Regions from separate parts of the Pseudalkalibacillus nanhaiensis genome, predicted to be linked through region 1. Evidence: riboswitches for the same ligand, from Rfam matches in the RefSeq annotation. Region 1 holds a riboswitch; the other holds the start of a gene.
What was found. Region 1 has a riboswitch for FMN ahead of ribD (bifunctional diaminohydroxyphosphoribosylaminopyrimidine deaminase/5-amino-6-(5-phosphoribosylamino)uracil reductase RibD). Riboswitches for the same ligand answer to the same signal wherever they lie in the genome.

Region 1 (8,399 bases):
TTGCAGGAAGATGCTGTGAATCCGGAGATATGCTCATCCATGACATCTCTCTTCCGAAAACGTCACAAGGGGATATCCTCGCCATGTTCTGTACGGGTGCTTATGGGTATTCGATGGCAAACAATTATAACAGGGTACCTCGTCCGGCTGTCGTTTTTGTCGAGAATGGTGAATCGCAGCTTGTCGTTGAAAGGGAAACCTACCGTGATCTCGTACACTTGGATCGTCCGTTGAAAAAGTCAATCGTATCAAGCTTTTAGACATCGTTCCCGGTACGGTTCTTCCTTTACTTCTTCATGAAAACGTCATACAATGAAACTACTTGTGGGTGACCGGAAATGTCTTATATCCGGTTTCAGGTCACTTTCACGATAAGGTGCCACACTCGCTTTCTTTTAGCGTAATGGTGGTGCCAATGATGAGGAGGATTTGATTCATGAAAAAAGGAAGTATCGAATTTGAGAACGGGGAAAAGGTTCTTATTGAATTTTACCCTGAAGCAGCACCAAACACAGTTGCCAATTTCGAAAAATTAGCCAACGAAGGCTTTTACAACGGTTTGACATTCCATCGTGTGATTCCGGGATTCGTCTCTCAAGGAGGCTGCCCGACTGGAACAGGTACAGGTGGACCTGGCTATACGATCGATTGTGAAACAGAAGGCAATCCACACAAGCATAAGCCAGGAGCTTTGTCCATGGCTCATGCCGGTAAAAATACAGGTGGCAGCCAGTTCTTCATCGTACATGAAAACCAACCACATCTAGACGGTGTACATACCGTTTTCGGTCAAGTGACTGAAGGATTGGATTCTGTACTTCGCACACAAAACGGCGATGTAATGAAAGAAGTTAAAGTTTGGGAAGAATAAATGAAAAAATGTAAGTCAGAGGACCGATTCCAAAGAGAATCGGTCTTTTTTATTGTTGGAAGGACGATTTTGCACTGGAGGACGCCATTTTGATAACGCGAACGGCCCAGAATCAGATCATATCTACAAAAAAACGGAATTATCTACGAGAATTCGAAATTATCTACGAAAAACAGAAATTATCTACGAAAATCTGGATTTATCTACAAAAAATCGAATTTATCTACAAAAACAAAAATGATCTTCACATCAGGCTGAACAACAAACCCACATCGTGTTCCAAACACAATCTACTGGTACATTCTCCTTGCGTATGCGGGAAATAAAGAGTAACATTGAATACATACAACACACATATCCTTCGGGGTCGGGTGAAATTCCCAACCGGCGGTGATAAAGCGAACGTTGCTTTTCAGTCCGTGACCCGTTGCAATGATCATTGTAACGGTGGATTCGGTGAAATTCCGAAGCCGACAGTATAGTCTGGATGGGAGAAGGATTTATAAGAACAGGTATAGAGGGCAATGTACGAATGCATCGCACATGTGCCTGTACGTTCCTTATGCTTTTTTTCTGAACATTCGTTCAGTGTCCTAAAAGCTAAGGCTTATTTCTTATACCCTAATACCCCGGAGATGCAAGATTGCATTTTCGGGGTTTTTTATTTCAAGATCATCGTCAGTTGTGAAAAGAGGAGAGCGGATGGAACACGAACGTTATATGAAGCTTGCAATCGGGATGGCCGAACAAACTGCCGGTCAAACATCTCCAAATCCAAAAGTCGGTGCAGTGGTCGTACGAAACGGAGAAATTGTCGGCCTTGGGGCACACTTGAAAGCTGGGGAAGGTCATGCGGAAGTTCATGCATTGAATATGGCTGGAAATAAAGCTGAAGGGGCAACGATGTACGTCACTCTTGAACCGTGCAGTCATTACGGGAAAACCCCGCCTTGTGCCGATCTCGTCATTGAAAGAGGCATCCATAGGGTGTATATCGCAACGCTTGACCCGAATCCACTTGTGGCCGGAAGAGGTGTCGAACGGTTGAAGGATGCTGGCATTGACGTACATGTCGGTTTGTTGGAGAAAGAAGCCATTTCTTTGAATCGGTTCTTCAACCATTTCATGAAAACAAACCTTCCTTTCGTGACCCTGAAAGCTGCATCCAGTTTAGATGGAAAGACAGCTGCAAATTCCGGTGATAGCAAATGGATCACTGGTGAAGATGCGAGGCTGGACGTCCATCAGTACCGTCACGAGCATGATGCCATTCTTGTTGGGGTGAATACGATTATCCAGGACGACCCCCAGCTGACAACACGTCTCCCATCAGGGGGCCGAAACCCGATTCGTATCATCCTTGATACGAACCTCCGTATTCCTGAGGACGCAAAGGTTCTTCATGATGGAGCAGCCGAAACCATCATAATCGCAGGCAGCAGTGCGCCAACAGAACGAATTGAAAGCCTCAGAAGGGATCATGTACGCATCATCCAACTTGATTGTCCATCTATTGAGATTTATCCATTATTGGAACGGTTGGTTGAAGAAGGTGTGACATCGATTTTTGTTGAAGGAGGCTCTTCTGTTCATGCAAGCTTTATGAAAGAGCGGTGTTTTCAAGAAATGATTACGTATATCGCTCCCAAATTGATCGGGGGCAAAAAGAGTCCTTCTGTCATAGGAGGAGAAGGGATTGAAACGATGGCTGAAGCCGTTCAACTTGAAATCGTTTCAGTCAATCAACTTGGTGATGATTTGAAAATCATATCCGTTTTGAAGGAGGGTTGAGCCATGTTCACCGGAATCGTTGAAGAGTTAGGAAAAATCCAATCCGTTCAAGAATCCAATAACGGATATGTTGTGACCATAAGCGCAACGAAAGTGCTGGAGGATGTCCGTTTAGGGGATAGTATCGCTGTTAACGGGATTTGCCTTACCGTTACGTCCTTCAAAGAATCCCATTTTACTGTCGACGTTATGCCGGAAACCTTGAAAGCCACGAACTTGAAACTGCTGGGTGCCGGTGATGCAGTAAATCTGGAAAGAGCAATGGCAGCCGGCGGAAGATTCGGTGGTCATTTCGTTTCAGGTCATATTGACGGCGTGGGGAAAATCGTAAAAAGAACGCCAAAGCACAATGCCATCTATTACGAAATCGAAGCACCGGAAGCGTTGAGCCCTTATTTCATGATGAAGGGTTCGGTAGCTGTCGATGGAACGAGTCTCACAGTCTTCGGCGTATCTGGAAATACGTTTACACTGTCTCTCATCCCTCATACAGTAGAAGAATCGGTACTCGGTCACAAAAAAGAAGGCGATCTCGTCAATATCGAATGTGACATGTTGGCGAAATATATGGATAATTTGCTGCAAAGAAGAGCAGAACAATCTCAACAAAGTAATTTGACGAAAGAATTTTTGACAGACCACGGTTTCTAATCGTTCACATTAAGGATGGTGACATAAATGTTTGACCGAATTGAAGAAGCGATTTATGAATTGATGCAAGGAAATGTCGTCATTGTATGTGATGATGAAGACAGAGAAAACGAAGGGGATTTTATCGCCTTGGCAGACAGAGTGACACCTGAAATCATAAATTTCATGGTGACCCACGGCCGCGGGCTCGTCTGTACCCCGATTACGGAACAACTGGCCAATAAGTTGGAGCTGAGTCCAATGGTCCATCACAATACGGATCCCCACGGAACAGCTTTTACTGTGAGTATTGATCATAAAACATCAACTACAGGCATTTCCGCTCAAGAGCGTGCTGAGACGATCCGTTATTTATTGGATCCGAAATCAGTCGCATCAGATTTTAAACGACCGGGACATGTATTCCCATTGGTCGGAAAGGAAGGCGGCGTATTACGACGCGCCGGTCATACTGAAGCGGCGATTGACCTCGCAAGACTATCGGGAGCTGAACCTGCAGGTGTCATTTGTGAGATCATGAATGAGGATGGCACAATGGCAAGGGTGCCGGAGCTGAGGAAAATAGCGGATGAATTCGACTTGAAAATGATCACGATCAAAGACCTTATCCAATACCGTAACAGGAAGGATAAGCTCGTCAAAAAAGAAATCGAAATCAAATTGCCGACGGTATTCGGCGATTTCAAAGCAATCGGATACTCCAACATCCTGGATCAAAAAGAACACGTCGCTCTCGTTAAGGGAGAAATCATTCCGGACGAGCCGACTTTGGTCCGTGTCCACTCAGAATGTCTGACAGGAGATGCGTTCGGATCCTACCGATGTGACTGTGGTCCGCAGCTGCATGCTGCCTTATCACAAATCGAAAAGGAAGGTCACGGTGTTCTTCTGTATATGAGGCAGGAGGGAAGGGGTATCGGACTTCTGAATAAGATGAGAGCCTATAAGCTTCAGGAAGAAGGCTATGACACGGTTGAAGCGAACGAAAAATTAGGTTTTGCTCCTGATTTAAGGGATTATGGGATCGGGGCGCAAATTCTCCGCGACATCGGCATTTCCAAAATGAAACTTTTGACCAATAATCCACGTAAAATCAAAGGATTGAGCGGCTATGGGTTGGAAGTGGTGGACCGCGTTGGCATACAATTGCCACACCGAGATGAAAACGAGAGATATTTACGTACGAAGCATAGCAAGTTAGGCCACATGCTGCATTTTTAAAACAAACGCACGATCAGATAACGAAGTATACTTTAAAAACACCATCAATTTAACAGGAGGTCAATGAACATGGGAAATACGTTTGAAGGACAATTAGTAGGAACAGGATTAAAGGTCGGGATCGTCGTCGGTCGATTCAATGAATTCATTACAGGTAAATTGCTTTCAGGTGCTGAAGATGCGTTGAGGCGTCACGGAGTTAATGAAGAAGATGTGGATGTTGCATGGGTTCCTGGTGCATTTGAGATTCCGTTGATTGCCAAGAAGATGGCAGAATCAAACAAATACGATGCTGTTATAACGTTAGGAACCGTCATCAGAGGGTCTACACCGCACTTTGATTATGTTTGCAATGAAGTATCGAAAGGCGTATCAAGTGTCGCGATGTCCACGGGGCTACCGGTCATTTTCGGCGTCTTAACAACAGACTCAATTGAACAAGCTGTCGAGCGTGCAGGCACGAAAGCAGGAAATAAAGGGTGGGAAGCTGCCGTTTCCGCAATCGAGATGGGCAACCTCTGTCGATCGTTTAAATAATAACAGTTAACTTTAACAAATCCATTCATTAAGGAAAGGCTTATCCAACAGAGCACTTTCAAGCCCATTATTGGAATCACATCCTTTGAGTATACAAAATCATGAACATGTTTTTTTACGTAAGGGTGGATAAAGGTATTTAACTATTCTTGTAGAATGTTATACTGAAAACGGAATTAGGACAAATTAGCAACATGGATGAAGTTTCGCTATAATAATTGTGATTTGTGATTTTTTTCGTTCATGTTCCGCATAAGAGGTTGGATAAAGATGAACAACAAAAAGCAAGAACGCATATTATTCATCGTAGTGATCATCGTCTCAGTCCTCTTACTTTTGTCACTCGTAGGAAAGTTATTTCGATAATGAGGGAGAATTTATGTTAATTCGATATAAACGTAATTATGAAAAAATTGCGATGGGACTTCTTTCGTTCATGCCGAATGAAAAGGAAGTTAAAAAATTGCAGCAAACCGTGAAGCAATACGAAACCGAACCTGATCACCAACTTTTCATGTGGAAAGAGGATGAAGACATCATCGGGATCATCGGGTTGAAATTGGATGATGGACAAGCAGAGCTGCAGCATTTGAGTGTAAATCCATCCCATCGCCATCAAGGGATCGGGAAGAAGATGGTTGATGCTGTCAGAAAGACCTTAAAAGACAATTATGAACTCACTGCAAATGTTGAAACAAGCTCATTTTATGAGAAATGTGAAGACGGTCCAGTGGAGCTCAACAAGGACGAATAAGAAACGGAAAGGATTATCCTTCCCGTTTCTTTTTTCTGAGAGCCTTTTGTTCAAGTCGTTCATTGATGACAGGCTGGCGATCTCGCAATGTATGCTTGTTCACTAGAAAATCATCGTCCATGTCACTTGGAATTCCAAATGTGCAGTTCTTTTCTTCACACTCTTTTTCGAGACGGGCAAGAAGGGTCTTATCCTTGATTGGAAGGTTGAAGCTTTCATAAGGTTGTTGGTTTTCGATTTCCACAATCCGTTCTTGCAGTTTCAAGAGTAAGACATCAACATCAAGACCGAGTGCCTCAATTTCAGATTGCTCTTTCTCGATGATGTTGGCTGCACTCGTCATCATACGTAGTGCACCTGAGTAATTCTTTCTTCGCTGATGATAGAGGGATACAGCAATTTGAATCAGTCCGACCCAATGTTTCTTCGCTTGGTCCTCAGGAACGGATTTCCAATGCTCTTCTAGAATTTCATGGCACTCAAAATAGTCTCTCAAGCCATGAAAATGAACCAGATAATCGATGTATGGTTTTGGATACATGGTTTTCCCCCGCTTTCATAAGCTATTAATCAGTTTATCATATCATGATAATGGAACAAAAATGGTAAATTGTGATGGTGCATACGTTATGCTATAATATCGACATGTTTTAGAGAGTGTAAAAAGCGGACATACGTTACGAAAAAGCCTTTTTTAGTGGTGTAGTCTAATGTTTGATCCGTTTGTGAATCGAATATGAAAATGGTGAACAATACATGACGCAATACAATGTCCGGTTAGATGCATTTGAAGGACCTCTCGATTTATTACTGCATCTTATAAACCGCTACGAGATTGATATATATGATATACCAGTCTCACAGATTACAAAACAATATTTGGATTATATACATACCATGAAAGAACTTCAGCTGGATGTGGCAAGTGAATACTTGGTGATGGCCGCGACGCTTGTGGCAATCAAGAGTAAAACCCTCCTCCCAAAACATGAAGAGGAAGATTATGATCAACAAATGGAAATGGAGATGGAGGAAGATCCTCGGGAAGAATTGGTCCGGAGATTGATTGAATACCGTAAATTTAAAGAAGCTTCTACTTATTTAAGGGAACATGAAAGTAAGAAGAGCTTGACCTTTTCAAAACCGCCCAGCAATCTTGATGAATTCAAAGGGAATCAACAAAACGTGAATCCTGTATCAGGAATTACCATCTATGACCTTGTAGGTGCTTTCCAATCCATTTTTGATAACAAGAAATTGAAAAAGAGACCGCAGACAAAGATTGATCGTCAGGATATCCCGATTGAAACAAGAATGGCAGAGGTCGTGGACCAATTACACACACGTAATGGGGTCCAGACCTTTCAAGAGCTTTTCCCTTACCCGAGCAGAGATCATATGGTCGTGACCTTCCTTGCTATTCTTGAATTGATGAAAACGCGACAGATCCAATGTGAACAACATGAAAATTTCAAGGATATCACGATTCAGCTGGTGAAGGAGGATAAACAATGACGACAAAAATTGAGCAAAAAGCGGTCATAGAAGGGCTTCTCTTTGTCGTCGGTGACGAGAGCTTAGAGAGTAGACAGGTAGCGGATGTCTTAGGCATTGAAATCGAAGCTGCAGATTCCTTGATCCAGGAAATGATGACAGATTACCAGTCTGATGACCGTGGCATTGAAATAGTTGAAATTGCCGGGGGATATCAATTTACGACCAAAGCGAAGCATGTCGCCTATTATGAGAAATTCGTCGAGTCACCCACGACTAGCTCATTGTCTCAAGCAGCACTGGAAACCCTGGCCATCATCGCCTATAAGCAACCGATTACAAGGGCCGAAATCGAAGATATACGAGGGGTCAAGACAGAAAAGCCGATTCAGACCCTCGCTTCCAAGCACTTGATAAAAGAAGTGGGAAGAGCAGAAGGGACAGGGCGTGCGATCCTGTATGGAACGACAAAAGAATTCCTCGAGTATTTCGGTCTTAAATCGATTGAAAACTTACCTGCCTTGCCTGATCAATCGCAAGATCAGTCCATTGAAGAAGAGGCCGATTTGTTTTTTGAAAACTTCCATAATGTTTTAGAAACAAATGCAGAGGAACAGGAGGAAAAGGTATGATCATAACGTCGTTTGAAGGAGAAGTGCTTGAGAAATCAAAATCCAACTCTCCAGAAGAATTCTTTAATCGCTCCACCGTGCACTATAAAGTAGACAAAGGTCGGATCAAAACTCTATCTGTCTTGTACGTCCGATATTTCGAAGAAAAAATGGCTGAGCTTACGCCATTTGAAGCAGATCCGATCTTTGAAGTGGATGGGAAGGACATCCATCTTCGAGAAGTGATTGCCATTCAGGCGTTAATAAACAGGCCGGAGCTTCAAGAGCGCACCCGGGTCTACATCAATGAGGAATCTGATTTTGCCACCCTGTTTGATGGAGTGGACATCGAAGCGCTGAAAAACATCGTAAAAACCATTCATAGCAATGGGGAAGCAACTTTGTCCGTCGGCTAAAAGAAAATAGAGTCGATCTTTCCGTAGTTTACCTTCTTTACATACAAAAGAGG
Region 2 (8,399 bases), 1.2 Mb from region 1:
TTTTGAATGTTGGGAAGGAACATTATTTTTACATAGTAATGTTAGATTCATTAAGGAGTGTGAAAGGTGTGGGCTTAACGGCAAAGATCTCGATTGATTTTTCTGTGAATGGTTCGAAGGAGTTTTACGTGGAATTGTTGGACATTCCTGAAGAAGTATCAGCTGGTGAACTTCAGGAACTCGTGGATAAACGTGTCGAGAAAGTAAGAAGTATGAAATGCGCAGAAATTCTGAATGCTTTCATTAAAATAAATAAAGCTGATCAATTCAGCCGGTAATGCTTCTTTAAAACATGTAATCGATGAAATCTGGAAAAATGACCATAGGGTTAGGTTTCCGGATTTTTCATGCTGGTCATTTCTTTCTCTTTTGGAGCTTGCGATTGATTCCAAAAGTAATCAATGTAAACAGAAAGACAGTTGCAGCCCATGTAACAGCACCAAACTGTTTGAATATCTTCAGCATGTTCTAACCTCCAACGCACTTTTACAAATTATACCACTCCCAGTCCGTTTGAGTAAACGATTCTTATACAAAAACAAAAGAAGGATGATTGTTCATCATCCTTCATCAAATGGACGCACTAGCCTGGTCATGGAGAGGATCATTGGAGGTTGTTCCGAAAACGTTCCAATACTTAGGGGAGGTTCTCTCCAATCAAGGCCATTCATGCAGCTTCTTTTCTTGTTACAGCGGAATTTGTTCCGCTTGTCTATACTATTCTTGCCCTCATGCGAAAGGATGGGGGCCGTTTTTTTGACTATTTTGTGGCAAAGACCATCGCCACGTATTAAGAAAAGGTAAATTCTAAACAAAACCTTAACAATCTCCTTGTTGGAGGTAGGATTACTTGATTTGGATACATACGTTCTCTCGATGTAATGCGTTTTTATGGTAATAATGTACTATAAAAATGGCAAACAAATTAGGCTTTTCCAACTAATATTTTCGAAAAACATAGCTATATCAAGATTGTAATCATTTCTCAACGATTCCTTAAAATTTGTATCCTACCATTTGTTGTGTAGTACTTTTAACTCAACATTTTTAAGGAGTGAAGGGTCATGGGTAAAGTCAATCGAAGAAAATTCTTAACATATTTAGGAACAGGGGCTACAGCACTAGCTGCATCAAGCACGGGACTTAACGTGCTGACAAAACCTGCTCAAGCAGGTGGTTTTCACAAAGAAGGACAAAAGAAACCTAAAATCGGTCAAATGAAATTCAAGCCGATTGAGCCTTCTTCTAAAGATGATCTGGTGCTTCCACATGGCTATCAATATAACGTTGTGGCGGCTTATGGAGACAAAATCAATTCAAAAGGCGATACATTCGGTTTTAATAATGACTTCACTTTATACTTCCCGATCAATGAACGGACTGGGGAGTGGGATGACGATGACGATGATAAACGTAAAGGCGAACGTGGGTTGCTCTGGGTAAACCATGAGTATGTGTCGGACCTGTTCGTTTACGGACAAGAGGTTGACAAGTATTCAAAGGAACAAATCCAAACACTTCTATATAACCAAGGCGGTTCAATCATTGAAGTTTACCGCGAAGGTGACACATGGAAAATGGATACGACTTCAAAATATGCGCGTCGCGTTACGGGATTGACAAAGATTAATTTGACTGGACCAGCAGCAGGATCAAAGGCTGTTAATGGCGCAACAACCGTTCAAGGAACGTTTGCCAACTGTTCTGGCGGTAAGACGTTATGGGGCACACTATTGACTTGCGAAGAAAATTACGAGTATACAGCGGAAGATGCAGGGCTAGACGAAACACATTACGGCTGGGTTGTAGAAGTGGATCCATTTGATGCCAACTTCCAAGTCCGTAAACATACTGCACTTGGACGTTTCAACCATGAAAATGCATCTATGGGACTCGCAAAAGATGGACGCGTAGTCGTTTACATGGGCGATGACAAGAAGGATGCATGTGTCTACAAGTTTGTAAGTGAAGGAAAGTACAACGAGAAGCTAGGAAAGAAAAATTCTGAGCTTCTAAACAAAGGGACGCTTTATGCCGCTGACTTAAGTAGTGGCGAGTGGATTGCTTTGACAGTAGAAGCGGTCCGAGAAGCAGCAAAAGGAAAGCAAGAAATCCTTGATAAATTCCAAACGCAAGCAGATGTGGTTGTTCATGCACATGATGCTGCAATCTTGCTAGGTGCAACGCCTACAGATCGTCCGGAAGATGTTGAAATCAGCCCATTTGATGGAACCATCTTCGTTGCACATACAAACAATGACAAGCACGGTAACATCCATGGTCATATCACGCGTTTCTTTGAAGAGAACGATGATCACGGGGCTATGAACTTCCAATTTTCCATCTTCGTAGCAGGTGGGATCCAAAGCGGATTCAGTGCACCTGATAACCTGACATTCGACCAATATGGAACATTGTGGACGGTAACGGATATCTCTAGCAGCAAGTTGAACGATAAGGTTTGGAAACCTTTCAAGAACAATGGAATGTTCGCGATTCCGACTTCCGGCAAACAAGAAGGGGAAGCGTTCCAATTTGCATCTGCACCTGTTGAAGCAGAGTTGACCGGCCCGTCGTTCACTCCGGATGAGAAGACGTTGTTCTTATCTGTCCAACACCCGGGTGAAGAGACAGAAGACTTATCACAACCGACAAGCATGTGGCCACACAGAGCAGGCGATCGTATGCCTCGACCAGCCGTTGTCGCAATCAGAGGATTTTAAGAAGGAGGAATGACTTATGCCATTTGGACAAATCGGTATTCCAGGTTTGATTTTGATTCTGGTTATCGCGTTGATCATCTTCGGACCATCAAAACTTCCGGAGCTTGGCCGAGCTGCAGGTAGTACTTTAAAAGAATTCAAAAATTCTACCAAAGATCTGATATCTTCGGATGATGACGATAAATCGGAGAATAAAGCAACAGCTCAGAACGAAAAGCAGTAAATGGATGGGGGTTGGCTTAATCGATGTATGAACCGATTGAGTCAGCCTCTTTCTACTAAATAAATAAGAAAGGCGGTGAATGCTATGCGCGAAGTGGATGAAGAGTTGGAAGTCACAGAACATCTAGAAGAATTAAGAAAAAGAATCATCTGGACATTGGTTGTGTTCATCCTGTTCCTGGTCGGATCCTTCGTTTTTGTTGAGGAGATTTATGAATGGCTGATTCGGGACCTTGACCAAAAGCTTGTCATTCTTGGACCTTCAGATATCCTGTGGGTTTATGTCATGATCTCGGGGATCTGTGCAATTGCCATGACCATACCTTTTGCCGCTTTTCAAATCTATCGTTACATTAAACCAGCACTGAACTTGAAAGAACGGAAGGCAACGCTCTCCTATATTCCAGTATTATTCCTATTATTCTTGGTCGGCATATCATTCGGTTATTTCATTGTCTTCCCGATGGTCCTTTCCTTTATGGAAGGTCTATCAGCTAATCATTTCCAAGAAATGTACACAACAGAGAAGTATTTCAGATTCATGATGCAGATGACCCTTCCTTTCGGGTTGTTGTTTGAATTACCAGTAGTCATCCTATTCTTGACGACCATCGGCTTATTGAACCCTACGCATCTGATCAAAGCAAGGAAGGTTTCTTACTTCGTTCTCGTTGTAGTCGCGGTTTCGGTTACACCGCCAGATTTCATTTCTGACTTCCTTGTAACGATACCGTTGCTGTTGTTGTATGAGATCAGTATATCTCTATCTAAAATGGTCTATAAGAAAAAACAGAAGAAAGAAAGACCGGACCTGAAAAGTGTCAGTTGATGGGAAATAAGCATTCCTATTGCCCAATCAAGCTATTTAGCGATATACTGTATATGTAAAAACAACAACATAAACACCATCTTCGGGGCAGGGTGAAATTCCCGACCGGCGGTAGATGAAGTCCCCCTTCATGAGCCCGCGAGCTTTGTTCTTCGTTCGAAGAGCTTTGCTGATCTGGTTTAAAGCCAGAGCCGACAGTATAGTCTGGATGGGAGAAGATGTTTGCACGGTTTCTTTTGTCATATACAACAAAGAGGCTTGATTTCTAATGGTCTAAAAAACCTGTCATAGAATGCGCAAATACTCCCTAAAGCTGCGAATAGCTTTAGGGTTTTTTGTGTAAAGGACTGGGTCTGTATATGATTCTCGAGAGGTGCAATGCATTGGAAGCAAGATGGCGTTTAGGAAAAGGAGAGGTTTCCTATGCAACAAAAGGGGAAATTGTATCGCATGATTGCTGTCTCACTTATGAGCAGCATCGCGTATGTACTGATGCTCCTGGATTTTCCGTTTCCAGGACTGCCGCCATTTCTTAAAATCGATTTAAGTGATGTTCCGGCATTATTAAGCGGAATCGTATTCGGTCCCGTGGCAGGGATCACGGTAGAAGCGATTAAAAATCTTCTACACTACGGTGTGCAAGGAAGCATGACAGGCGTTCCAGTAGGCCAGTTCGCCAACTTCCTAGCGGGCAGCTTTTTCATCGTACCAGCATCCATCTTATTCCGAAAATATCGTAGTAAAAAAGGAATGACGTTTGGATTGTTGACAGGTACGTTAACGATGACATTGATGATGGCGCTGTTGAATTATGTGCTTATCCTGCCAGCGTATACATGGTTCCTTAACTATGATCCGATGACGTCAGATATGATGACAAACCTCATCCTGACAGGTATCACGCCGTTCAATCTAATCAAGAGTACGATTGTCGCTTCTTTATTTATCGTAATCTACTACAAGTTGGCTCCATATCTGAAACGTATGGAACAGCTCGCTTCATAAACGAAAGCAAGAGGCAGATCTGAAACCAGGTCTGCCTCTTTTTTTATGATCTGTTAGACATATTGTTTAGGTTACATTTTGTTAAAGAAGCTTAAGCGTAATTAAATTCCTCGTAAATTGTCTAAAGATGAGCGAGAAACACTTCTTTTTACGTTCCTTTTATATTATGTTGATAGGCGATGACAACAATGAAGGAGGCACGAACATCATGCGCTTATATGCTATGCTCCTATCAGCCATAATACTCATCGCCATGGCTTCGAGCGGATTTGCAACAGCTGAAAAAGAAGGACTGTCCAGTGAGGTCAAAAAGCTTTCCCGGAATACAGAATGGAATAAAGTTGAACAACTAGACTTGGATTTCAATATCCATCATCCGCAAGGAATGACAAAAATTGATGATCGCTATTACATATCATCGGTCGAAATCATTGAAAAACCGGAAAAATATGATGAGCCGAAGAATGGATATGACCGTACGGCTGGTAAAGGTGTCGGACATTTATACATCGTGGATCAAAATGGGCAATTGATAAAGGATATTAAACTTGGTGAAGGTGACATGTATCATCCAGGCGGAATCGACTTCGATGGAGAAAACATATGGGTACCAGTAGCCGAGTATCGCCCTGATAGTAAATCGATCATGTATAAAGTGGATGCTGAAACACACAACGTTACAAAAGTATTTGAAGTGGACGATCATATTGGAGGTGTCGTGAGTGATGAAAAGACTCATGAGCTTCAAGGCGTTAGCTGGGGATCGAGAAAATTTTACGAATGGAATGAGAAAGGAAAACAGAAATCGGTCGAATTCAATTCCAGTCATTTCATCGATTATCAAGATTGTGAAGGGGTAGATGAAGGGAACATGATCTGCACCGGTCTAGCGGGCTTGTCAACGGAAGATGGCGGTACGTATGAGCTTGGAGGCCTGGCCTTATTAGACAAGAAAACAAAAGAGATCCATCATGAAATTCCGATTCCAGTCTTTTCCCCTCAACATCATACAATTACTCGTAACCCTGTCTTTCTGGAAACGGACGAGGACGGGATTAAACTTTATGCTGTCCCGGATGATGATCATGCGTCTCTCTTGATCTATGAGACAAATAATGAAGGATAGAAAGATGAATTTGTCCTTACACATAATGAAATAGACCAAAGAAGGGCTGACCTGAAGGACGATATAACGTCCTCAAGAGTCAGCCTCTTCCTTTAATAACTCGGTATTTTTTGATGTTCAACGTGCGTGGTGGAAAGAGGGAGGACGATGCAGATGGTGGTGCCCTTCAGATATTCCGATTCGATGGAGAGCCTTCCGCCATGTTCACGTATGATTTTACGGCTCATCATCAGTCCTAGACCGATCCCTTTTTCTTTCGTGGAATAAAAAGGTTCACCGATGTACTTCAACCTCTCCTTTTCAATGCCTATACCAGAATCGCTGAAATAGAGGTCTACATAATTCTCTCTTCTCTTTACGGTTATGGCTAATGTACCGCCTTTATCCATCGCTTCCATCGCATTTTTCATAATATTGATGAATACCCGCTTCAAAGCGCTCTTTTGCCCATTGACGACAATATCTTCATTACTTATGTCGTCCACATATATATGGATTCCTTTGAGGAAAGCCGTACCCTCGAATAACCGGACACAACTCTCGACAATCTCCTTTAACTCTGTATTTTCCACATTCACAACATGAGGCTTCGCGAGATCCATAAATTCATCGGCTATCCGTTCGATTCCATCCAATTCTTTTCGGATGATCTCAAGATAATTTTGATGCAACGGGTCTCGGAGCTCGTCACCAATCATATGAATGAACCCTTTCACACTCGTAAGTGGATTCCGAAGCTCATGAGCAATGCCAGCAGCGAGCTGACCGACAGTCGACATTTTTTCGTGCTGCATGGATACATGTTCATCTTCGAGTCTTTTTGTGATATCGCGTGCTATGAGTAGGATCATATCTTCTGAATGGGAGTTATAATCATTGGCTGCCAAAGGTGTCAGTACTGTGTCGAAGGTAAATCGATGTTCACCAACTTCAAGTGTGATGGTACTTTGTTCCGGCTCTTTTTTGGAGAAGACGGAATGGATGATTTCATATAGATGATTGAAATCTTCTGCGACTACATACTGCGCCATGAATTCGTATATGTTTGTAAGTGGTTTATGATCCAACCATGTCTGAAGGGAGGGCGAAACGAAATCGACATCCCCAAAAGGATTGAACATGACAACGAGATCCGACGTTTTCTCCAGTATAAGTCGGTACTTCTTTTCGCTTTCCTGTAAGGCTTCTTCTGCCCGTTTTCTGTGTGTTATATCCCTGCCGACAACGACAAACTTTTCAAATTGTGATTGTCCCTCCAATAGTGGAGATGCAATCCATTCAATCCAAATGTAGCCTTTGCTGGCATGCTTGTATCTGATTTCGGCTTTGGCAGACCGACCTGCATAGACGAGTTTCTTGATCTGTTCGAATACATGTCTCCGATCATTGGGATGGATGTACCGGAAGACTTTCCGATTTAGATAAGACTCAGCGGAGTACCCTGTTATTTCAACATGGGACGGTGAGGCATATACCACCTTTCCGGAGAAGTCTGAGATGGCGACAAGGTCTTTCATGTTCTCTGTAATCAGCTGGAGTGAATTTCTTTGTTCAAGATATTTTGTATGAAAGAGTGTTTGTTTAGAAATATCAATGTATAACCTTGCTACTGCAGTGCGCTCTCTCAGGTGATTGTAGATGTTCATGTAACAGATGGACACGTCTTTGACCGAACCATCCTTATGAACACGTTTCGTATTCGGAATGATATACACTTCTTTTTTCTGTAATTGGCGAACGATCTCCTCATGCTCTTTTTCAAATCCACAAGGGAAGAGTGAGATACCTTTTCCGATGATTTCATAGTCTTTCCACCCGAACATCTCAGTGAATGACGGATTGATTTTAAAGACTTCGCCATCAATACTTTGGATGAGCATGGCGTTTGGTGAAGACATGAAAATGGATTCCACCATCCGATCATCCGTCATATTCTTGACGGCTGTATAAGGGGTGTCAAGAATAAGTCCACAATATTGGACGCCACTTGGAGAAGAGATGGGAACAAATTTAACAAACTCGAACACTGTATTTGAATCGGATATGGAAATATGCTCAAGGGAATGATGATCCTGCGTAACAATCGCTTTTTTGCATGTTTGGACAATCTGATCAGGATTCAAAAACACTTCCTCAATCGGCTTACCGATACAATCTTTTTCCAGATGCAAGGCTTCCCTTGCGGCTTGATTGACATAGTTGATATGACCGTGATCAGGATGATCGTTTGAAAACACAAACAACACATAGGGTTCCGGATAACTATCCAATAGTGCATGCTCAAATGGCTTCAAAGAAATTGCCCTCGCTTCCTCCGTGCATGATTCTCTGTTGTTATCAATTCTTCCTTAAGAAGAAACATTCCTTCTTTTAATAGGGGTGCATTTATGTTAATTGTCATAAAAAAAGAGCAGCCGAATTGGCAGCTCTTCTTAAAAATCAATTTTTACATTCAAGAAGCCAGCTTTTACAAGTGACTTGATGATAATGACGA

Region 2: linked by a shared signal. The riboswitch ahead of V1497_RS04560 (ECF transporter S component) and the one ahead of ribD (bifunctional diaminohydroxyphosphoribosylaminopyrimidine deaminase/5-amino-6-(5-phosphoribosylamino)uracil reductase RibD) in region 1 are both predicted to bind FMN.

The regions. Positions count from the first base shown of each region.
Region 1 covers NZ_CP143541.1:2,123,065-2,131,463, reverse strand. Annotated here, with positions in the region: gene lysA (diaminopimelate decarboxylase) at 1-260, shown strand, start outside; gene V1497_RS11155 (peptidylprolyl isomerase) at 437-871, shown strand; FMN riboswitch at 1,225-1,374, shown strand; gene ribD (bifunctional diaminohydroxyphosphoribosylaminopyrimidine deaminase/5-amino-6-(5-phosphoribosylamino)uracil reductase RibD) at 1,574-2,662, shown strand; gene ribE (riboflavin synthase) at 2,666-3,313, shown strand; gene V1497_RS11140 (bifunctional 3,4-dihydroxy-2-butanone-4-phosphate synthase/GTP cyclohydrolase II) at 3,341-4,534, shown strand; gene ribE (6,7-dimethyl-8-ribityllumazine synthase) at 4,604-5,071, shown strand; gene V1497_RS11130 (GNAT family N-acetyltransferase) at 5,451-5,825, shown strand; gene V1497_RS11125 (DUF309 domain-containing protein) at 5,839-6,366, opposite strand; gene V1497_RS11120 (segregation/condensation protein A) at 6,582-7,340, shown strand; gene scpB (SMC-Scp complex subunit ScpB) at 7,337-7,951, shown strand; gene V1497_RS11110 (hypothetical protein) at 7,948-8,346, shown strand.
Region 2 covers NZ_CP143541.1:882,366-890,764, forward strand. Annotated here, with positions in the region: gene V1497_RS04540 (hypothetical protein) at 69-278, shown strand; gene V1497_RS04545 (PhoX family protein) at 1,065-2,723, shown strand; gene V1497_RS04550 (twin-arginine translocase TatA/TatE family subunit) at 2,740-2,946, shown strand; gene tatC (twin-arginine translocase subunit TatC) at 3,031-3,774, shown strand; FMN riboswitch at 3,849-3,998, shown strand; gene V1497_RS04560 (ECF transporter S component) at 4,198-4,779, shown strand; gene V1497_RS04565 (DUF6454 family protein) at 4,988-5,905, shown strand; gene V1497_RS04570 (PAS domain S-box protein) at 5,998-8,199, opposite strand; gene ytvI (sporulation integral membrane protein YtvI) at 8,338-8,399, opposite strand, start outside.